Regions from separate parts of the Vallitalea pronyensis genome, predicted to be linked through region 4. Evidence: predicted binding sites of a transcription regulator. Region 4 holds the regulator's gene; each other region holds the start of a gene.

Region 1 (5,865 bases), 330 kb from region 4:
ATAACTATAATTATACTGGCTGTGACAAAGGCAACTAAAAATGAAGTAGAACTTAACTTTAGAACTTGTATATTGACATTGTTTTTATAGGAAATAGCCATCCAATAGATAAGTTGTAATAGGGGTATGAAAAAACCCAAGGTAAATATGAGAATACAAACAACCATAGCTAGATGCTTTTTCCAGCCATTTAATTTTAATGGTTGCAAAGGTTGTATTTTCGAGGTAGTATAACTGTATCTTTTCCGTCCTCTTAATAATTTCTCAACATATAGTAAAACAAATATAATCAACATCAGTATTGCGGATAACTTGACAACAGTGTCCAAATCACCCATGCCAAACCAAGTTTTGAAAATAGCAATGCTGAATGTAGGTATACCATAGTAGTTCGCAACGCCGTAATCGTTAAGCACTTCCAATACAACGAGACTCGTACCACCTATAATGGCACCTCTACATATAGGGAGTATCACCTTTATAAAAATGACAAAGTGACTTTTACCTAATAGCCTTGATGTTTCTATAAGGGAGGCTGACTGCTTTTCTAAAAATGATTTTGTTATGATAAATACATATGGATACAAAAAAATCGTGAAAATAAAAATAGCTCCATTTATGGACATCATATTAAAATAGACTTGATTCACCTGTAAGCCTAATTGATTTCTGAGAAACCGTTGAACAAGTCCTGTATAATTCAATAACCCATGATAAGTATAAGCACCAATATACGTGGGAATTGTAAGGGGTAAGACTAGTGCCCACCTAAAAAACCTTTTCATAGGAAAGTCAAACATGGTAACAACCCAAGCCAAAGAAACACCTATGGCAATACTTAATAATCCTGCTCCCATCATGAGTATGGTCGTATTCGACAGATAGTTTTTCAATAAATATTTTTGAATATGTCTAAAATGATCATTAGGTGCATTAAAAATATTAATAAAAATACTCATATTAGGAATGATGATAAGGCAGACAAAACACGTGCTCAATAACCACCATATATTTATATTTGCTTTAAGATTTCTCAATCGGGTCATATTAGCTCTCCTTATAAATATAAGAGCTACCTCATCTAAATACCTAGAATACTAACGTTAACAATACATGTCTTTTAGCATATCGGATAAGATAGCTCCTATTACGATGATTAGATCATAAAATGAATTATTGCCAGTCTACTTCATTGAATAGCCGAGTGGCTTTACTATTGTATTCACCTAATAGGGACAAGTCAATATCTTGAGCCTTAAAATCTCCCCAAGACTTTAATAATGCTGATGGCTCTACATTCACATTAACAGGATACTCATAATTGGCATTAGCATATTGCTCTTGCGCTAACTCACCTGTTAGAAACTTCATAAGCTTAATAGCATTTTCGCTATGTTTACTATGTTTTGTAAGTCCCATACCACTCACATTAATATGGGTACCTTGACCATCTTGGTCAGGAAAAAAAATACCCACTTGCTCTGCCACATTTACTTCTTCCACATCTGAAGAGTTCAACATTTTACCAATGTAATAGGTGTTCATAATAGCCAAATCACCTTCACCAGCTACAACGGCTGTGGCTTGAGCCCTATCATTACCTTGCGGTTTTCTTGCCATATTACCTACAATACCTTTTGCCCACTCTTTAGCTTTCTCTTCTCCTCCAATAGCAATGAAAGAAGCAAGTAAGGATTGATTATAGATGTTGGTAGAAGATCTGACAAGTATCCTATTCTCCCATTTTTCTTGAGTTAAATCAGCATATGTAGACAATTCAGTTGGATCTATGCGGTCTTTTGCATATACAATAACCCTTGCTCTAACCGTTAGTGCAAACCACTGGTTATCATTATCTCTAAGATTTACTGGTACATTTTTTAACAATGCATCATTCTCAACAGTTTGTAACAAACCTTTTGTCTTAGCTCTGTGTAGACGCCCAGCATCTGCTGTAATGAGTAAGTCAGCATGCGTGTCTGCATCTTCCATAACTAAACGCTCTATAAGTTCGTCAGATTTTCCTTTTACAATATTGACCTGAATACCTGTTTCTTCTGTGAACTTATTATATAATGCCTCATCTGTATCATAATGACGGTCCGTATAGAGATTAACAACTTGTTCTTTTATTGTTTTCTCTTGCTCTTTATCGGACTCTTTTTCATCATCATTTTGGGTTTCATCTATAGCTGTATCATCCGTTATCACTTTATCTTGACCAGTAGATTTATCTTCTGTATTTATTTTACAACCAGTTACTAACATAATAAGTCCTAATAATACGCTCACCATCTTAATCATTGAGTTCGTTTTCATGTCATTCTCCTTTTGAAAGTCATTTTTTGTTGATATTGATAATTACTTTCATTAGTTTATTGGATATTCTTTGGCTTGTCAAGATACTTTTCTTCCCTACTATAACTTAGTTCAATTTATTCGTTAATTTATTAACAAAATTATTGACTTTTTTATTATTTTTGTTAATATATAATATGAGTGTTCATGAAGCGTTAATTGGCTATAGCTATATAATTTGTGGCTTACCAAGATAAAATCTACTAAATAAATACATATAAGGAGTGGTTAATTTGTTAACAATTCATGTGTGCATAGGTAGTGCATGTCATCTAAAAGGGTCCTATTCTGTCATCACCCTGCTTCAAGATTTAGTAAAATCTCACAAACTTGATGATCAAATTGAGATCAAAGGCGCTTTTTGCCTTGGTCGTTGTACAGAAGCTGTATCGGTTCAATTGGCCGACACCATACATTCCGTCAATCCAGATAATGCAGAAGCTTTCTTTCACCAGCATGTATTAGCTGGGTTAACCCCATAGAAGGAGGTCGGACCATGAGGATAATGGATTTTTCACCTGCTAACTGTAGAAATTGTTATAAATGTGTGCGCAATTGTCATGTAAAAGCTATTCGTATTGTTGACGATCAGGCTAAGATTATGGAAGATTCTTGTATTGGCTGTGGTAAATGTTTTGTGGTCTGTCCACAAAATGCCCGAAATATTAAAAGTGATTTATCACGGATTAAAGAAGCCATAAAGTCAGGAAAAAAGATGATTGTATCAATGGCACCATCTTATAATGGTATCTATAAAACACCTGGTAAATTAATAACAGCTTTACATAAATTAGGCTTTCATAAGGTTGAGGAAACAGCTGTTGGGGCAGAGATTGTGAGCGATCTCTATAAGGACTATATGAATCAACATAGCCATATGAAACATATGATTACCTCATGTTGTCCATCTGTTAACCTGATGATACAACGATACTACCCTGAATTATTACCATACCTCTTACCTATTGCTTCACCTATGATAGCCCATAGCGCAGTATTAAAAGAAAAATATGGTAACGCCTCTTTCGTCACATTTCTGGGTCCTTGTATATCCAAAAAATGTGAAGCTTTTGGCTATCAGGAAACAGGTGATATGGATGCTGTCTTAACCTTTGAGGAGTTAGACCATTGGTTAGAAGAAGAACACATTCATCTAAATGCATTGGAAGAGACACCGGTCAATACAGTTGCATCAGTCTATGGGCAGAGATATCCTCTAGAAGGAGGCATCATAAAAGGTATTGCAGAGAACATCCATGCAAGTGGTTTTCGTTCAATGAGTGTCACAGGTATTGAAGACTGCAAAACCCTTTTTGAAACCCTTAGCAAGAATCAAGTAAGGGGTTTATTTATTGAAGCAAACATATGTGATGATGGTTGTGTCGGTGGTCCTGCTGTTAGCAAAAACGCCGATAATGTACTGTTACGTAAGCTGCAAATAGATGATCATTTGGATCAAGTAACCGTTGAAAAATCTAAAACCACCATGTCCAATCCTCTGTTGCATAATCGATCATTCACGAATAAACACGTCAAAAAACAGCAAGCATCTCAAAAAGAGATTCTAGCCATTCTAAAATCCATGGGAAAAGTGGATAAGCAAGATGAGCTTAACTGTGGTGCTTGTGGCTATAACACGTGTATTGAAAAAGCGCAAGCGGTTTATGAAGGCATGTCCCAGCCTGAGATGTGTATTCCTTATATGCGCAGTAAAGCAGAGAAACTATCTCACATTATTTTTGAGAATACACCCAATATCATCTTCTTACTGGATGATCACCTGAACATTGTCGATGCTAATCCAGCATGTGAAAAAGCATTTTTGTTGCATGCATCTACTTCAAAGGGTAAAGCGCTGTCGACTTTTATTGACGATCAATCCTACAGACATGTATTAGAAACCAAACGAAACAGCTACAATAAAAAAGTGATTTATAAAAATTATAATCTCATTACCAACGAAACCATTCTGTTTTTGCCCAAGCAAAATATGATCATGGCCATTCTATACGATATGACCAGTTTAGAAAAGAAAAATGAAGAATTAATCAGCCTTAAGAAAAATACCTTGGAAATAGCGGATAAAGTTATTGAAAAGCAAATGCGCGTTGCTCAAGAAATAGCCAGCCTTCTAGGTGAAACAACGGCAGAAACCAAAATTACCCTTATGAAATTACAGCAAATTGTGTTAGGCGAAGAAGGTGTTGTTAAGTGAAGCATTTTATTGATATTTTTCATCATAGCATCAACAAGTTTGGTGAACAATTATGTGGCGATAAAGTAGAGGTTATACGTACAAATGATAGTGTGATTGCTGTACTGTCAGATGGTCTGGGAAGTGGTGTAAAAGCCAATATCTTAGCAACGCTTACAGCCAAAATAGCTGCAACCATGCTTAAGGAAGGTGCTAGTATTAAAGATACGGTGGATACGATTGTCAATACACTTCCTGAGTGTAGCGTACGTAAGTTAGCCTACTCCACTTTTACCATGATTAAAATTGATCAAACAGGAAAAGTGTATATTGCTGAATATGATAATCCACCTATTTTAATCTACCGAAACGGAAGAGACTTACCCCTTAATAAACAAAAGATTGATATTAATGGAAAAACCATATTAGAAAGTCACTTCAAGTTAAAGGTTGGGGATAATATTTCTGTTATAAGTGATGGTGCCGTCCACGCTGGTGTTGGTGCCCTATTAAATCTAGGTTGGCAATGGGATAATATCAACGATTATCTACGTGATTTATCGAAAGTAGAGAAAACATCCCGCAGCGTAAGTGGGCATTTCATCGGTGTTTGTAATAATCTATACGATGACCACCCTGGTGATGATACCACCATCATGAACATCAAAGTGCGTCATATTGAAACCATTGATTTGTTTACTGGACCGCCTGAAGATCGGGATATGGATTCATGGATTATTCGCAAGCTGATCAAGAATGAGGGTAAGAAAATCATCTGTGGTGGTACAACAGCCAATATCGCTTCCCGTGAGCTTGAACGTGATATCTATGTGGATATTGATACCATGTCTAAAGAAGTACCACCTATGGCTTATATGGATGGCATTGATTTAGTAACGGAAGGTGTCCTTACCCTAAAACAAACCCTTGAATTTATTAAGACATATGCTCAAGATGATTTTGTGGCTAATACCAATTATCTCCTCACCAACAATGGTGCCAGTAGACTCGCTAATATGCTGATTAATGAATGTACACATATACATTTTTGGGTTGGAAAAGCTGTTAACCCAGCCCACCAAAACCCAAATTTCCCAACCAGTCTGAACATTAAATTGCAAATCGTAGGTGACTTGGTTCTTGAATTAGAAAATATAGGAAAACAAGTAACCGTTACGTATATATAAATTGTGCATACATATTTTACAATAGATATCGGTATGTATGACTCATTGTAACGTCATCAAAGGAGGATTCATATGCGAAAATTTGAAAACAACGTTCAGTTTTTAAAATATAAAGTTCTAAGAGAA
Region 2 (5,865 bases), 520 kb from region 4:
TTTCTATTTTGCCCCCATAGCCTTCTTTTGTTTCAAGCTTAAAGGCATACCCAGAGAGTTTACCCTCTTTTTTCGCGGAAAAAATATTGGTAATGTTAGATGCCTCTGATAAGGTTGTATCCATTTCTTGAAAGTCGGCATCCCCTAATACGGTTTTTAGAGCTGCATCTCTTGTCTTTATTTTCTGTTGTGTAATAGGCTCTTTAGTAATGGAGAATGTTAAACCAAGGAGCAAACCAGCTACAATGGTAATCGTAAATAGTATAAGTGCATCTTTAATAATACTATTTTTCATTTTTTGCCACCTCCCCAAATACACGAGGGATTGTAAAACGATCAATCAATGGAACAAATAAGTTCATGATTAAGATAGCAAAAGAAACCCCTTCAGGATAACCACCGTATATACGAATAACGGATGTTAAAATACCGCATCCAAGTCCCATAATGACTTGACCCGTACGTGTGATCGGTGATGATGCATAATCCGTTGCCATATAAAATGCACCAATCATTAATCCTCCACCAAAAACCTGATAACCTACATAGGTCATATCAAGTCCTCTTCCTCCAAGAAGTATGGATAAGATCACAACTGTTCCTATATAGAAAACAGGTATACGCCAATTAATGATTTTTTTCGCAATCAGGTAGATACCACCGAGAACTAATGCAACCACCGACGTTTCTCCGATACAACCACCAATAAATCCAAAAAATGTATTGGCAACACTTGGCAAATCTGTTACTCCATCTTTAATCATACCTAAAGGTGTTGCAGCAGATATACCATCTACTTCCCACCTTGTCATTAATCCTGTAAAAGAGATGAGCAAGAAAGCTCTTGCACCTAAAGCTGGGTTCATAAAGTTCTGACCAAGCCCGCCAAATAATTGTTTAACAATGATAATCGCTACGACACCACCCACTATTGGTAGCCAATAAGGTACTGTGTGCGGTAAATTAAGTGCTAATAATAGTCCCGTTACCACTGCACTAAAATCACCTATGGTAACGGTTCTTTTTGTTAAGAACTGATACAAACTTTCTGCCCCAACACATGCAGCGATACATATAAGAGTAATAATGAATGCTCGTATGCCGAAATGATATATCCCAAAAACCGTTGCTGGTAATAAAGCAATAACCACATGTCTCATAATCCTATCAACTGATTCATTGGAACGAATATGAGGCGATGAGGATACGATATATTGATCTGTCACAACTAAACCCTCCTAAGATTAGATATCATGGATCTTTATTTCTTTTTCTTTGCCATAATGGTACGCTTGGTAGTCCTTATAGAATGCGTTAAGTGCCGCTTTGAAGGACATATATAGGAACAGGCCCCACACTCAATACAGTTCATGCCTTTGTATTGCACGAAGAGGTCGTCCTCATTATGAATGGCATATTTATTTAAATCTGCTGGTAATAGATTCATAGGACATATACTGACACATTTTCCACACCTTATACAGTTGCGTTCATTCATGACTTTTGTCTCATCTTTGGTTAGACACAGTATGGATGATGAGCCTTTTATAACAGGTACATCTATAGAAAACAAAGCCAGTCCCATCATGGGTCCACCTGAAATAACTTTTGAAGGTTCTTCCGTAAAACCACCGGCAGCTTCAATCAGTTCACGATAACTGGTACCTATTCTTACCTTAAAGTTCTGAGGTTCTTTAATGGCACCACCTGATACCGTCACAATTCGACGCATAAGAGGACGTCCTCGTAATACAGCCCGATGTATAGCAACCACTGTATCAATGTTTTGTACGATACATCCCACATCTGCAGGTAAACCTCCCGTAGGCACTTCTCTTTTCGTTATGGAATAAATAAGTTGTTTCTCTGCTCCTTGGGGATATTTTGTTTTCAGACTTGCAATACTTATATTATCAATACCTTCTACTGCTTGTTCCATAGCTGCTATGGCATCTCTTTTATTATCTTCAATACCAATCACGCCTTTGGCACCTGGAAACATATGCAGAATTATCTGAAGACCTTTCACTACACGGTCTGTCTCTTCCAGCATAATGCGATGATCCGATGTAAGATACGGTTCACACTCGGCACCATTAACCATGATATAATCAATTTTTTTATCAGGTGGCGGCGATAACTTAATAAAAGTAGGGAATGTAGCACCACCCATGCCTACAATTCCAGCTTCTTTAATGATCTCAAGAAGTTCTTCTTTTGATAATTGTTTATAATCATCTCGACCAATCATGGTGTCTATTTCTGTATATTGACCATCATTTTCAATGACAATGGCTTGTACTTTAGAGCCATTAGGATGCAATACATCTTGAATAGCTTTAACTGTACCTGATATACTGCTATGAATTGGTGAGGAAACAAACCCCTGTGCCTCTCCAATTTTTTGTCCTAGTAATACGGTGTCACCTTTTTTAACTAAAGGTTTACATGGCGCTCCAATGTGTTGTTGCATTGGAAAAACCAAATCTCCTTTTGGCGTATAGATTTTAATGGGTTTCTTTTCGGTGAAATCTTTTGAATGACTTGGATGAATCCCTCTTTTAAAAGTCAATGCTCCCATTAGCATCCCCCTGTCTTTTATTTTATCTCGTACATAACTAACGTATCTTAACACTTTATGTCAATACTATAATAATACAAAGGTAGAAGTAATACAACAATTGATAAAAAAAGCACAAAGTGCCATAATACCAGCAAATACACAAACCTAAGGCTATGATTATTGTATACAATATACCTATTCCTTAAATTTCTTCTAATCTACCGTAATATCTGGTTTCTTTGTTAATTGCTTAACAAATGTACAAATAAAAAGACATCTAGTCCCAATAGAGGATAGATGTCTTTTCTTAAGATGATTTGGTGATTATCATAAATCATGTTAGATTAAGGCCTGTATGAACATACGTCATGATAATGTCTTATGTATTTGACGAATAAAAAATATTATTTAACAAGTATCATCATCTCACCATTTTTAATTTTTTCTTGTACTCTTTTAACGATTGTTGAATCAGAAATTAGCCCCTCGTACCATTTAACACAATCTCTACCTTTTTGGTTATTATGTAAGTCCATATTTCTATGTTCTAATCCATTAAACCCATGCCAGACATTAGCTTTATATTCTGCATCGGTGAGTCCTTGATTTTCGTGAGCATCTGCAAATGCTTTGGCCAATGGTTTTCCAATACTTTTTGTCATAAGAGCATTCCACATAGCATGTCTAAAAGAATTTCCTACATCGCCATCTATCCATCCAAGATAATATGTGTTCGTTAATTCATCCGTTTTATTTTTAGCAACATTAACGAGTAAAGCCTGAATAGGAAAAAGTACAACTAAAACTTTTTCAGCGTCTGTCAAGCTTTTCCAAACATCTCCTGCTTCACTTATCAAGCCTCTTGTTGTTAATTCATTGGATAAAATATCTTGAACTTCATAAGCATTTAAATTAGGGTTTGCTTCTTGTAGATTAATAATTGTAGTAACTGTTACAATAAAATCTTCATCCAAATACTCTTTGTTTTCTTGAATAACCTTCATCATATCTTCATGATTAACTGCTGGCTTACTACTATCCATAGCAAATACTTGAACAAAGCATAATTGTGATAATACCAAAACAAGTATAAATATTTTCATGTTCTTTTTCATTTTTTCCATCTCCTTCTTTAATAGAATTAATATTGAGTTATGGTATGCTTGTGTCGGATATAGTGTTTGTACTAATCAATATTATATATACATATCGCCTCCTTTAGAGTACATTATTTTTTTATATGTTTTAATAATATCATAATTATAATAAATTATGTGTCGAATGTTGTAATTATCTATTTATTCATTATAATTATATATTTCAAACTTAATTTGAGCAAGCTTTAACTTATTAAATCTAAACGTAAAAAAGCTCAAAGATTATCATTAACCTTTAAGCTTTTATCTATGCTTTCAATTCCAGCATGTTTTCTTTTAAATAGTTTTTTAACCACTGTATCACTTGAATATCTGTAAGGGGTACATCATCACCCAAGACCTCTTTCAAGTCATTGGTTGATATATCAAAGGATGTGTCGTCATAATAATGTTCATACTTAATGTTTATCTGAGCATTAGATGATATGAGTGTTGCAATGGTAGACCACATATCGCCTATTGGTGGGCGATCAATATGGTCATAACACATGGTAGCTGTAATCGTTGTTCCTTGACCTGATGCACTGTCAATCTGTAATGTACCATCACACATGTTACACGTATCTTCAAGAAACGGTATACCCAATCCTACACGTCGCATGGTTCTAGAAGTGGTAAAAGGATTTCGAATATCCTGTAGTATGGTTTCTGGTATACCTGGGCCGTCATCTTCAATGACAAATTGAAAAATGTTCTGAGAAACCAACTCTTTCACAGTAATGGTAATACGATGCGCTTTTGCTCGAACGCTATTCTGGGCAATATCCAAAATATGCATGGATAGTTCTTTCATCATAAACTATAATCCTTTCACTATCCTATTGACCGAGTGCCTTACCAAGAGCAATAGCAATCTGATAGGACGATTTCTTGGTAACCAATATGGGTATCTGTTCCTCATTGGCTTTATCAATGGCTTCTTGTTCTACTTCAAAACCTTCTGAAACAATAATACAGGCCGAACCGGTTAATAGTGCGACAGCTACTATATTGACGTGACTTTGTATGGTGATCCAAGCACTGCCTTCTTTTGCTTTCCCCATAACAACGCTTAGCAAGTCACCAACAAAACCATCGGTTACTTCATTAGATTGGCTTTCCTTTCCTGCAACTAATTCAAGTTCTAATTGATTCATTATATCTGTTACTGTCATTGCGTATCCTCTTTTCTATGACTTATCTAGCTATCTTTACTAATAGATGGCGGCATCTTCTGGGATAAGGTTACCATCTGCTCTGCCATGTCCCGTACTTTTTCTCTTAGCATGAATACACAGTCTTCAATATGCGCATTTTCACATACGATATCCTCTGCCAATGCTCGACAAGTGGGAGCTCCACATGATCCACAATCAATCTTAGGCAATTGATTATAGATTTCTTCAAGATGCTCTAATTTTTCAATGGCTTTTTCCATATCATCATCAAGTTTTAATACTTGCTTTGTTTTTAATGGTTTGGTCCAGTACATATCAATGGGGTGGTCAAATAAAGGAATATCTCTTTTATACAGGTTATTTTTGTTGAATTTCTTAATTTTATCCATACGATTGCTGGATACAAAAGCATTCTCTACTGCTAACGGCCCTCCAAGGCACCCACCAACGCAAGCAAGACACTCAATAAAATCCACATCATCTAACTTACCATTTTCAACTTTTTCTAATATCTTAATGACATTTTCAATGCCATCTACGGCAATATGGTTTTCAATACCTGAGGCATTTCCTTCACCACCTGTATGTGCCCAGCCAATTCCTTCACTATTACTCATCTGTAATCGTTCTGGCTGATCAATGGTTTTAATAACTGGCACGAGTTTTAAGTAGATTTCCTTAAGGGAAATAACACCATCCACATAAGACTCTTCAATCACTTGGGGTTGTTTACTATTGGTTACTTTTGCTGCACAAGGTGATATAAAAAACACACCGATATCTTCTTTCTTAATCCCTATACCCATAAGATATTCTTTTGCATATCGGGCCATGGCTTCTTTTGGCGATATGATTGGAAGAATATTAGGTATTAAGGATGGAAACCGAATTTGAATCAGTCTAACAATAGCTGGACAGGCGGAAGAAATGACCGGTTTAGGCATATTTTTGTCATCTAATAAACGTTTGCTTTCAGCAGTTATAATCT
Region 3 (5,865 bases), 2.4 Mb from region 4:
GATACGGATTATTATATTTCGTATAACGGTGTCATCATTAATAATGGACAAGATGATCGGATATTTTATAAACCTCTTGAAGGACAGATTTTACAAGAGTTTATTGAGCTGGGAAGACAATATGATGTGGATATTCAGTTATATAAAGGTGACGATGTGGTTGTGGAAAAATACACACCAAGAACCAAGGCTTATGAGAACATGAGTCAAATTAAGGTGAAATTGGTTGATGATTTTAAGGTGTATGATGATACCATCAAGGTATTGTACAATGGTGATAACATAGAAGCCCTAGAAGAAATGAAGACACATATTCAGAGAAAATATGACGATCAAGTACATGTTTTTTTCTCCAAGCCTACATATTTAGAGGTCATTAATAAAGAGGCCAATAAAGGGCTTGCACTAGCGTATCTGGCTGACTACCTTCAGATTAAACAAGAAGAAATCATTGCAGTAGGCGACAGTATGAATGACATTTACATGATAGAATATGCAGGTATGGGTGTAGCGGTTAGAAATGCTCGTGAGGAAGTAAAAGAAATTGCTAATTATATAACAAAGTCCACAAACCATGAGCATGCTGTATCCGAAGTCATTCACAAGTTTGTTTTATAATAAACAATGGATACGCGTATAGAAATGAAGGTTTATGTAAGAGCGTGTTGGACGGTGAGAAGTAATAGTTAAAACAAATAATAAAAGAGAGATAACAAAAAAGAAGGAAATGGCAGCCCTTCTTTTTTGCTTTGTGCATCTATATTATTTTCCGTAGTAAGCTTTTTTGTATAAGTCTACAAGTTCTGTAATAAGCGGCATTCTTGGGTTTGCTGGTGTACACTGGTCTTCAAATGCCTTATCAGCAAGGTAATCAAGTTTACTTAGATATAGTTTTTCATCAATATCACATGCTTTAACTGTCATAGGCATATCTAATTCTTTCATGAGTGTACGTACTGCATTTGCTAATGATTGTACACCTTCTTCTGATGTACTAGAAGGTAATCCAATATGTCTAGCAATCTCAGCATATTTTTCAGGAGCAATAAATTTTTCGTATTTAGGGAATGAAGCAAATTTAGTTGGTGTAGTGGAACCATTATATTCAATAACATGTGGTAATAAAATGGCATTGGCTGCACCATGAGGTACATGGAACTCTCCTCCTAATTTGTGAGCAAGGGAATGGTTAATACCTAAGAATGCATTGGTAAATGCCATACCTGCAATACAAGAGGCGTTATGCATTTTTTCTCTTGCTTCAGCATCATTTCCATTTTTATAAGCTCTTGGAAGATACTTAAATACCAGTTCAATGGCCTTCATAGCCAATGCATCCGTATAATCAGAAGCCAGTACAGATACGAATGCCTCTATAGCATGTGTCAGTACATCCAGCCCTGTGTTCGCTGTGACACGAGCGGGGACAGACATAACAAAGTCAGGGTCGATGATGGCAACATCGGGTGTTAACTCATAATCTGCTAAGGGGTACTTAATGCCTTTTGTTTTATCGGTAATAACAGCAAAGGATGTTACCTCAGAACCTGTTCCTGAAGTTGTTGGAATGGCAACAAACTTTGATTTTTTACCCATTGCAGGGAACTTGTATACACGTTTTCGAATATCCATGAACTTAAGAGCCATATCGCTAAAACGCGCTTCTGGATGTTCGTAGAATAACCACATACCTTTAGCCGCATCCATTGGCGAACCACCACCCAGTGCGATAATAACATCTGGGTCAAAGTTTTGCATCATTTGTGCACCCTTTTTAACGGTTTCAATGCTGGGATCAGGTTCAACATCACTGAAAATTTCGCAGTGTACATAACCGTGTCTATTTCTTAAATGATAGAGCACTTTGTCCACATAGCCAAGTTTAACCATGTAGGGATCTGTAACAATAAATGCTTTTGTAATATTTGGCATTTTACTAAGGTATTGCACGGAACCAGGCTCAAAGTATATTTTTTCTGGAATCTTAAACCACTGCATGTTCACTCTTCGGATCGCCACCCTTTTCTTATTAATCAGGTTGATTGCTGTTACATTAGAAGTGGTGGAGTTCTTACCGTATGAACCACATCCTAACGTAAGGGATGGCATATTTGTATTATAAATATCACCAATAGCACCATGGGTTGAAGGAGAGTTGATAATAATACGGCCTGTCTTTAAGCGATCAGAAAAAGCATGAATAACGTCATCATCATTAGAATGTACCACAGATGAGTGGCCAAGACCGCCGATTTCTACCATCTTTTCACTTAAAGCAATACCTTCTTCAACATCCTTAGCTTTAATAATAGCTAAGACAGGTGATAATTTTTCTTTTGATAGGGGATACTTATCACCAACACCACCTATTTCACAACACAGAATCTTTGTATTTTCCGGTACATCAATACCTGCTAACTTTGCAATTTCTACTGGGGATTTACCAACAATAGCTGCATTAACCATACCTTTTTCAAGATTCATGACAACGCCTTCCACTCGCTTCGTTTCAGCTTTTGTTGTAAAATAGCAATGGTGTTTCTTCATATAATCTGTAAAGGCTTTGTAAATAGGTTCTTCAATAATTGCAGCTTGCTCAGACGCACAAATCATACCATAATCAAAAGCTTTTGATAGAATGAGGTCTGTAGCAGATCGTTCAATATTAGCTGTTTTCTCAATAAAGCATGGTACGTTACCAGGTCCCACACCAAGGGCAGGTTTTCCTGTTGAGTAAGCCGCCTTCACCATGCCTGATCCACCTGTAGCTAGGATAAGGGAAACACCAGGATGGTTCATTAATGCACTTGTAGCTTCTAGTGAAGGTGTTTCAATCCATTGAATACAATCTTCTGGTGCACCTGCTTTGACAGCTGCATCTCTTAGAATTCTTGCAGATTCAGCGGAACACTTTTGAGCAGATGGATGAAAAGCAAAGATAATGGGGTTTCTTGTTTTTGTGGAAATAATAGCTTTAAACATGGTTGTTGAAGTAGGGTTTGTAACAGGTGTTACACCAGCTACTACACCAACAGGTTCAGCAACCTCCATGTAATCTTCTTCTTCATTTTTATCAATGACACCAACTGTTTTTTCATATTTGATACTATGATAGATATACTCTGTAGCAAAGAGGTTCTTTGTAATTTTATCTTCGTATACGCCTCTACCCGTTTCTTCTACTGCCAGTTTGGCAAGATACATGTGTTGGTCCACACCAGCAAGGGACATTTCCTTGATGATATTATCTATTTGCTCCTGATCCAGGTTCATGTAAGCTTCAAGAGCCTTGTTTGCTTTTGATACCAATGTATCCACCATCTTGGTTACATCCATATCATTTGTTTTTGTAACTTTTTGATTTGCCATAAGTTCTACCTCCTTCATTATTCTTATCTTATTTTTACCAATGCATAACCATTAAATTATGTTAAATGTTTCACAAATCTTACTAAAAAAATAATGAAAATCTTTCGTCGAGGATATCGTAACAGATTGATAAATAATTGTCAATCCCTTATACCAAAAAACACAGCCAATATGTGTACATAATAACGATAAATACAGTATACAAGCTGTATGAATGCCTATATATAAACACGGTTATCATATATTGTTTGTGCAAAATTGCCATAAAATAAATGCTTCTTTTGACAAGCAAACCTACTTAAGTATGTAATACCACATAAAATAGTTAAAATTATAACAAAGTTACTATTTTATAATGGACAAAAAAAACCTGCGTTTCAGGGGGGGAATAAAACGCAGGTTGAGGGGGGTATTAGATGATGTACCATGTTCATGAGGCTTATTGACTAAACCTAATTCCTCATAAATATAATATTGTAAATAAATGGTACATTAATAATCATTGCCAATATAAGTCTTTTTATTCATTTATTTTAATTTTAATTGAAGAGATGCTGAAAAAGTGATATTATAATATCGATTAACCTTTAATCAAAAAGAGCTTTCTACATTAAATAGACACAAGTTGTATTGATGGTAAAAATAAAGGCAGGATTGTATGTATATTTTTTTAACATTTGTAGGCTGTTTCATGACACATGTTATATGATTGTTCAGATAGGGACTGTGCGATAATATGACCAATGGCAGTATATAAATGGTAACAAAGCATACTTTTTTGTTCATATATTTTTGGCTGAATATAGGCAATCAGAGTTTTTGGACGTTAATCATCACAACGTTTTTCTTGGTTGAAAATATATAGGAATATAGAATGTGTTCGTTAAAAAAAGTATAATAATAGGGCAATTATACTTCATTGTAGGGATGATAACGAAATTAACATATGATAGATGTTAAAACATGTTTTATAATTCCATAGGTGGGATAATTATGAGAAGAGTACTGATCGACAATCTAAAAGGAAATGAGATTGTAGCTCGTCCAGTTTATTCAGTGAATGGTAGCTTTCTCTTATCGAAAGGAATTCATATAAAAAGATCTTATATGACACGATTAAGAGAACTTGGAGTAGATTACATATATATTGAGGATGAACTATCGAAGGGTGTGGAACTCAATGATTTCATTGAGGACAAGACACGTGAGAATTGTAAAAAAGAAGTGAAGAAAGTATTAGAGGTGTATAGCACCCAAGGGCATTTGGAGTTAACCAATGTTGTTAATGCTGCTCATGATATTGTTGATGATGTTTTATCACAACGCAATATTATTGTTAATCTAGTGGATATACGTCGAAAAGATGAATATACATATGCTCATTCGGTTAATGTATGTGCTTTAGCAGTCTTGATGGCCATTAAGTTAGGCTATAATAAAAACAAAGTCAAAGACATTGCTGTTGGCGCCCTATTGCACGATCTTGGTAAAGTGCTTATACCAGAAGAAATACTAAATAAGCCCGATAAACTCAGTGAAAAAGAAAATGAGATGATTAAAAAGCATGTTATTTATGGCTATGAAGCTTTGTCAGAGGCTTCATGGATTAGCTCTATATCGAAAGTGATCATTTTAACCCATCATGAAAATATAGATGGTTCAGGATATCCTTTTGGATGGAGCGGCAATAAAATTAACAATGCCACAAAAATCATTTCTATTTGTAATGTTTTTGATGCGATGGTTACAAGGAATGCCCAACGTGACGCTTATAAGATATATGAAGTTATTGAATACCTTGTTGCGAATAAGAATCGCTTATTTGATGCTGAACTTGTGGATGTGTTTATTAAATACATTGCTGTTTATCCTTCTGGTATGGGTATCATAACCAATGATGGAAGAAAAGGTATTGTGCTTAAACAAAATAATGGGTTCACGACCAGACCCATTATACGGATATTAGAAGATGAACATGGTAAGTGTGAAGACTGGATTGAAATTGATTTATTGGAGAATAAAAAAATCTTTATTGTAGATACTTATGAAATATAAATAAAAATCATTGAAATATAAAATCATATGGATTATAATAAATAAAAGAATTGCTATGATGGAAAATAAGATTGCCTTCGTTTTTAAGAGAGTCAGTGGTTGGTGAAAACTGATAAAATGAAACAATCTGTCCACTTCCGGAGTAACTGATGATGAATCAGAGGTTAGTCACCTTTATCAAACTATACAAGAGATTATAGCCCAATGGGCTGTAATAATTTGGGTGGCAACGCGGAGATACCTTTCGTCCCATGATTTCATGGGATGGAAGGTTTTTTAGTAGGAAAAAATAAATACATGTAAAGGAGTGTAGATATGTTAGATTTAAGATTTTTACGAGAAAACCCGGATATTGTAAAGCAAAATATGAAAAACAAATTTCAGGATAGTAAGTTAGAGTTGGTGGATGAAGTAATAGCGTTAGATATAGAGCGACGAACC
Region 4 (5,865 bases):
ATATTTAGTTTATAATAGAATTGAAGTTCTAGAAAGGGACAAGTCTACTGAAATGTATTAGAGGCAAGTTTAACTCAAGAAGGATAATCATAAAAAGGATAAGTATTAAAAAATGAGTCCCTGAATGGAACAGAATTATTCCGAAAGGGTGATCACTTGAGTCGTAATGCAGGTTATATGAAGAAATTAAGAAAAGCACGTGTAGAAAGAAAACAATGTATTCGATGCGGTAAGTCTTTATCACATGAAACACTGGTTCGAGGTGTAAAGCAATGTGAGAAATGTTTGGATTATCAACATCGAAGAAAGCTAGGGCAGATTCATTCAAAAGTTAACACCACATACTTTTATAATCGGCAGTATAAGAAAGATGACATAAAAAGGAAGAAGTTAGGCGAATATATGGTCAAACATAGAATTACCATTAAGGATCTGGCTCATCATTCGCATTTATCTCAACGGACCATACAGCGTATATTATATACAGAGAGTAATTACTCTAAGAAGACAAAAGAGTCCATTAATAATTACTTAGGTAAAGAACTGCTTTAGTAGGGCTGTTTCATAATATGTTTTTGCGTTACTTATAGTTATCAAGGAAAATCAGTTTCTTGAGAATGCAACGTATAGAATGTATTATGAGATAGTCCTTTTGTAATATATATGCATTTATGGTATAATCTATTTAATGTACTGTGTATACAATGAACATAGTACGGATTACCTGTAAGCATAATGAGAAACAACAAAATAAGCATATAAATTAGAGTAATACACGTTAATTATTTGACATGCTCATACCCAAGATATATAATTATTTTAAGGGCTTCAACAATAAGGAGTGTATTGCTCTGAAAAGTATCAAGATTGGGGATAGATTTTATGGTAGAAAAGAAAATTTCAACAGCGGTTATTAAGCGATTACCAAAATACTACAGATACTTAGGAGACTTATTAGAGAATGACGTGGTGAGGATTTCATCCAAGGAATTAAGTCAGCGAATGGGTGTAACAGCGTCTCAGATAAGACAAGACCTTAACAATTTCGGCGGATTTGGACAGCAAGGTTACGGATATAATGTTGAATATTTATATAATGCTATTGGTAAAATATTAGGACTTGAAAACAAGTATAATACCATAATTATCGGTGCTGGTAACTTGGGACAGGCACTTGCTAATTATACAAACTTCGATAAAAGAGGTTTTAAAGTAAAAGGATTGTTTGATGTAAACCCGCGACTAGTGGGGATTACAGTAAGAGGTATTGAAATACAAGATTTAGATGAAATGGAGCATTTTATAAAAGAGAATGCCATTGATATTGCTGTTCTGACTTTACCTAAGCAAAAAGCGCCTAAGATTGCCAACGATTTGGTACACTATGGTATTAAAGGTATATGGAATTTTGCTCCGGTAGATTTAAAATTATCCAATAAAGATGTGGTGGTTGAGAACGTTCATCTCCTGGATAGTTTAATGACGCTTTCCTATAATATTAAAGAGCGGATATAGGCACATACATATTACATGTATCGTCAAAAAAACCATATATCAATGTTAAGACATACGCCAATATGCATGCTATGTTAATAGTAGCTGTGGGGTATGCTTAACTTGGTATATGGTTATTATTTATTTAGGCTGCTATTAACCTTTTAAAGACCAATTAGTGGCTAACTAACGCATAATAATAGCATCTCGTTCAGGTCCAACAGATATATATTTGATTGGAAAACCAATAGCATTCTCAATGTAATTCACATAATTTTTTGCTTCCATAGGTAAATCTGTGTAACTACGTATATGGGAAATATCCCTTTGCCAACCTGGTAATGGTTCTATTACGGGTTTTGCTAAGTCTAATTCATGGGTAACTGGAAACGCCTGGGTTATGGTATCATTTATCTGATAGGCTGTACATACAGGGATGTTCTCAAGATAACCAAGTACGTCTAGCAAAGACAAAGCAACTTCCGTTGTACCTTGTAATGTACATCCATATCGTGTAGCGACAACATCAAACCAACCCATTCTTCGTGGTCTTCCAGTGGTCGCACCGTACTCACCATTATCACCACCTAAATGTCTTAACTGAGCGGCTTCTTCACCAAATATTTCAGAAACGAATGGTCCAGCACCTACACAACTGGAGTAAGCTTTTACAACCGTTACAACATGTTGAATTGAAGTGGCAGGTATACCAGCTCCGATAGCTGAAAAACCAGCTAATGGAGAAGAGGAAGTCGTCATAGGATAGATGCCATGATCTGGGTCTTTTAATGCACCTAACTGGCCTTCCATAAGGATGTTTTTCTGTTGGGCAATCGCTTCATTCATTACTTTTGTAGTATCACACACAAAAGGCTTTATCCTATGGCCTAATGGAATAAGATCATCACATATTTTTTCAGCCTCTAAAAGAGGTTGTTTATAAAAATGTTGAAGCAGCACATTCTTTTTTTCAATATTTCTTTCAAGTTTGTCTAATAATCTGTCGGGTGTGAATAAATCATTCACTTGTATACCAATTTTACTGTACTTATCAGCATAAAAAGGAGCGATACCTGATTGGGTAGAACCAAATTTCTTGGTACCTAATCGTGCCTCTTCGTATTGGTCTAGCAGAACGTGCTGAGGTAAAATCACCTGTGCTCTATGGGATATCTTAATCTGTGGTGCAGGGACCCCTCGCGACATTAAATGTTCATATTCATCCAAAAAACCTTTTATGTTTAATGCTACACCTGGTGCTAGAATATTTGTAGCATTCTGATAAAAAACACCAGAGGGTAACAAGTGCAATTGGAATTTACCATACTGATTCATGATGGTATGCCCCGCATTATTCCCTCCTTGAAATCTGACCACATACGCTGCTTCTTTTGCCAGCAAATCTGTCATCTTACCTTTGCCTTCATCGCCCCAATTGCCACCTACAATAGCTGTTACACTCATATTATCACTCCTTATTTATTTTGAAAATCATCACCATCTATAGTATAATCAATGATGGAACATAAATAAAATTAATATTAATTATATCTTCCATAAGGAGAGATTATATGAAAATCAATTTTGAGCTTTATAAGGTTTTTTACATGGTTGCTAAGGAAGGACAAATCTCTGCAGCAGCAAAAAAATTATATATTTCTCAGCCTGCTGTGAGTCAAGCCATTAAGCAGTTAGAGGAGAAATTAGGAGCAAACGTCTTTATTCGAACTCCAAAAGGCATTAAGTTAACATCAGAAGGGAAGGTATTATTTGAATACATACAAAAGGCATGTGGATTGATTATTACTGGAGAAATTAAGTTTTTGGAGATGCAAAATTTGGATGCAGGTGAGGTTACTATTGGTGCAAGTGATACGTTGTGTTCCCATTATTTATTGCCGTATTTAGAACAATTTCATCAAGATTATCCTCATATTAAGATTAATGTGACCAACCGAACAAGCTATGAGATTATCCAACTGCTAAAAGGGGGTCATGTGGATTTTGGTATTGTGAACCTGCCTGTTGAGGAAGATCAGCAAATGACTATAACAGAAACCCTAGAACTACAAGATTGTTTCATATGTGGCAAGACATATCAACAGGAACTATCCAATGGTGAAGGTATCTCTCTAGAGAAACTGCAAAGATATCCTCTAATATTATTAGAAAAAGGAAGTAATACCCGACGATATGTGGATAACTTTTTTTGGGAGCATGGACAACGAATAGAACCGGATATAGAGTTAGGGAGTCTTGATTTACTGGTTAAATTTGCTCGCATTGGATTAGGTATTGCTTGCGTCACCAAGAATTTTATAAAAGAAAAGTTAATAGCTAAGGATGTCTTTGAAATCAAGTTAAAAAAAGAAATACCGATAAGACATGTGGGTGTTGTGACATTAAAAAATACACCCATATCTTCAGCTGGAAAGAAGTTTCTAGAAATACTTTGCTAGTATGGAACAAAAGAACCATGTAATGGTTTACTATTCAATAGAAATATCTAAAATCAAGATAGAAATTCTTAAGAAATTTGTAAGGTTTAGGGTAGTAGTAATTTAGAAAATATATGCTAAGATAAGCAAGTAAGATATCTTAGTGGTCAGGGAGTGACATGTGCATATGTACAATATACTTGTTGTTGATGATGAACAAGCCATAGCTAATGCAATTGAAGTTTATCTCAAGAATCAAAATTATAATGTGTTTAAGGCTTATGATGGGTTAGAGGCAGTAGAGGTTTTTAAAAAGGAGGATATACATCTGGTGTTAATGGATGTGATGATGCCTCGTATGGATGGAACAGCTGCAACCCTTAAAATCAGAGAGATAAGCACGGTACCTATTATCATATTATCGGCTAAGTCAGAAAACACCGATAAAATTCTAGGGTTGAATATTGGAGCAGATGACTACATTACCAAGCCTTTTGATCCCTTAGAATTGTTAGCAAGGGTTAATTCAAACTTAAGGCGTTATACCCGTTATAGGCAGGCAGATGAAGTGGATAGAGATACGTTACAGATTGGTGGTATTGAGCTGAATGATACCTATAAAAGATTATTAGTCGATGGGGAGCCTGTAAAAATCACACCATTAGAATATAAGATTTTATATTTACTCATGAGCAATCCTGACCGTGTATTTTCCATTCATGACATATACGAAAAAGTTTGGCAAGAACCTGCTTATAACCCTGATACGGTAACCGTGCATATACGACGTATTCGTGAAAAGATTGAAATTAACCCAAAAGAGCCAAAATATCTAAAGGTGGTGTGGGGAATTGGATACAAATTCCAGAAATAAAGAGCAAGAATCTATGAATCAAGAACACGATAGGCAAGTTAAACAAGCTGAAACCAATGATAACCAATCCGATGACGCTTACTATGAGTTGAATATAGAAGAAGGTAAAGAGCAGCTGGACGAGATAGTCGGCAATGAAAAAGGCACCCAGAAGGATAGCGGGAGAAAAGGTTCGACACATAAAATCAGGTATATACCTAGAACATGCATAACATTTCTAATGATTATCTTGTCAGCAATTGCAGTTGTAAGCAGCTACAGACCCATTAGGGATAGGGTATTTGATACTGAGTCGGAACAAAAGCGCTATATGGAAACCAGTGCTTTTAATCGGGAAATACTATACTTAACAAGGAATCTTATTGATAAACTCCGTCAAGATCTTCAGCCAGAAGATGAGGTTATAAATAATACGAATATCCATGTAATGAGTGTCAAATATCGAATTATAGATAAAAGAAGTAAAAAGACCTTGAGCAATTTTGATGATGAGGATATTACAGACAGCCAAATAAAGAATAACCCCTTTTATTTGCATATCCAGTCTAATGAAAATGCTGAGGTGACGCTAGAACATACACCTGAAATAAGTTTTGGTGATTATCGTATTAAGGAATTATTTACTTTTGGGGAGGAAAGGGTAGATAGGAGGAATAAAACAGTTATAACAATGTATTTATCCGATTACCAAGATATGATGAATCATTATAAAGAGAAATTGACAATTGCGTATGATGAAATTCGACTTATTGACCATAATGATAATACTATAGAGATCATTACAACCAATGCAAACAATAAGTTTGACGAATCAAGTCATCATAGAAAGTTTGGAGACCTTGATATTACCTATATGGTGAAGGATAACCTGCTAGCATATGATGATGTTGTCGCAGATGGTATGATACAATATATGGTTGAAAAATATGTGCTCTTAATTTTAGCCATTGGTTTTATCAGTATGCTCATCATGATGATTATTGCATTTATTATACCTTATGGTTTTCAGAGCAACATACCCTTATTCCGTATTTTTAACAAATTATATATAGAATTCAA

The links. Region 4 encodes Rex, which represses fermentation and respiration genes when NADH is low (regulators of the CRP and FNR family bind a similar motif). Its sites were predicted from a motif close to ATTGTTAANTANTTAACAAT; they were not measured.
Region 1: the regulator Rex is predicted to act here: its motif matches at 2,439-2,458, upstream of HZI73_RS10175 ((2Fe-2S) ferredoxin domain-containing protein).
Region 2: the regulator Rex is predicted to act here: its motif matches at 2,802-2,821, upstream of rsxC (electron transport complex subunit RsxC).
Region 3: the regulator Rex is predicted to act here: its motif matches at 3,495-3,514, upstream of adhE (bifunctional acetaldehyde-CoA/alcohol dehydrogenase).

The regions. Positions count from the first base shown of each region.
Region 1 covers NZ_CP058649.1:2,468,295-2,474,159, reverse strand. Annotated here, with positions in the region: gene HZI73_RS10185 (ABC transporter permease) at 1-1,046, opposite strand, end outside; gene HZI73_RS10180 (Fe(3+) ABC transporter substrate-binding protein) at 1,174-2,319, opposite strand; gene HZI73_RS10175 ((2Fe-2S) ferredoxin domain-containing protein) at 2,592-2,840, shown strand; gene HZI73_RS10170 ([Fe-Fe] hydrogenase large subunit C-terminal domain-containing protein) at 2,855-4,573, shown strand; gene HZI73_RS10165 (SpoIIE family protein phosphatase) at 4,570-5,739, shown strand; gene HZI73_RS10160 (4Fe-4S dicluster domain-containing protein) at 5,812-5,865, shown strand, end outside.
Region 2 covers NZ_CP058649.1:3,317,012-3,322,876, reverse strand. Annotated here, with positions in the region: gene HZI73_RS13985 (RnfABCDGE type electron transport complex subunit G) at 1-295, opposite strand, end outside; gene HZI73_RS13980 (RnfABCDGE type electron transport complex subunit D) at 285-1,226, opposite strand; gene rsxC (electron transport complex subunit RsxC) at 1,262-2,581, opposite strand; gene HZI73_RS13970 (DUF6973 domain-containing protein) at 2,968-3,678, opposite strand; gene HZI73_RS13965 (ATP-binding protein) at 3,968-4,516, opposite strand; gene HZI73_RS13960 (DRTGG domain-containing protein) at 4,539-4,874, opposite strand; gene HZI73_RS13955 ([Fe-Fe] hydrogenase large subunit C-terminal domain-containing protein) at 4,901-5,865, opposite strand, start outside.
Region 3 covers NZ_CP058649.1:434,835-440,699, forward strand. Annotated here, with positions in the region: gene HZI73_RS01855 (Cof-type HAD-IIB family hydrolase) at 1-618, shown strand, start outside; gene adhE (bifunctional acetaldehyde-CoA/alcohol dehydrogenase) at 763-3,369, opposite strand; gene HZI73_RS01865 (HD-GYP domain-containing protein) at 4,363-5,424, shown strand; T-box leader at 5,471-5,679, shown strand; gene serS (serine--tRNA ligase) at 5,740-5,865, shown strand, end outside.
Region 4 covers NZ_CP058649.1:2,796,561-2,802,425, forward strand. Annotated here, with positions in the region: gene HZI73_RS11550 (hypothetical protein) at 178-552, shown strand; gene HZI73_RS11555 (redox-sensing transcriptional repressor Rex) at 883-1,515, shown strand; gene HZI73_RS11560 (adenylosuccinate synthase) at 1,681-2,958, opposite strand; gene HZI73_RS11565 (LysR family transcriptional regulator) at 3,066-3,953, shown strand; gene HZI73_RS11570 (response regulator transcription factor) at 4,120-4,806, shown strand; gene HZI73_RS11575 (sensor histidine kinase) at 4,784-5,865, shown strand, end outside.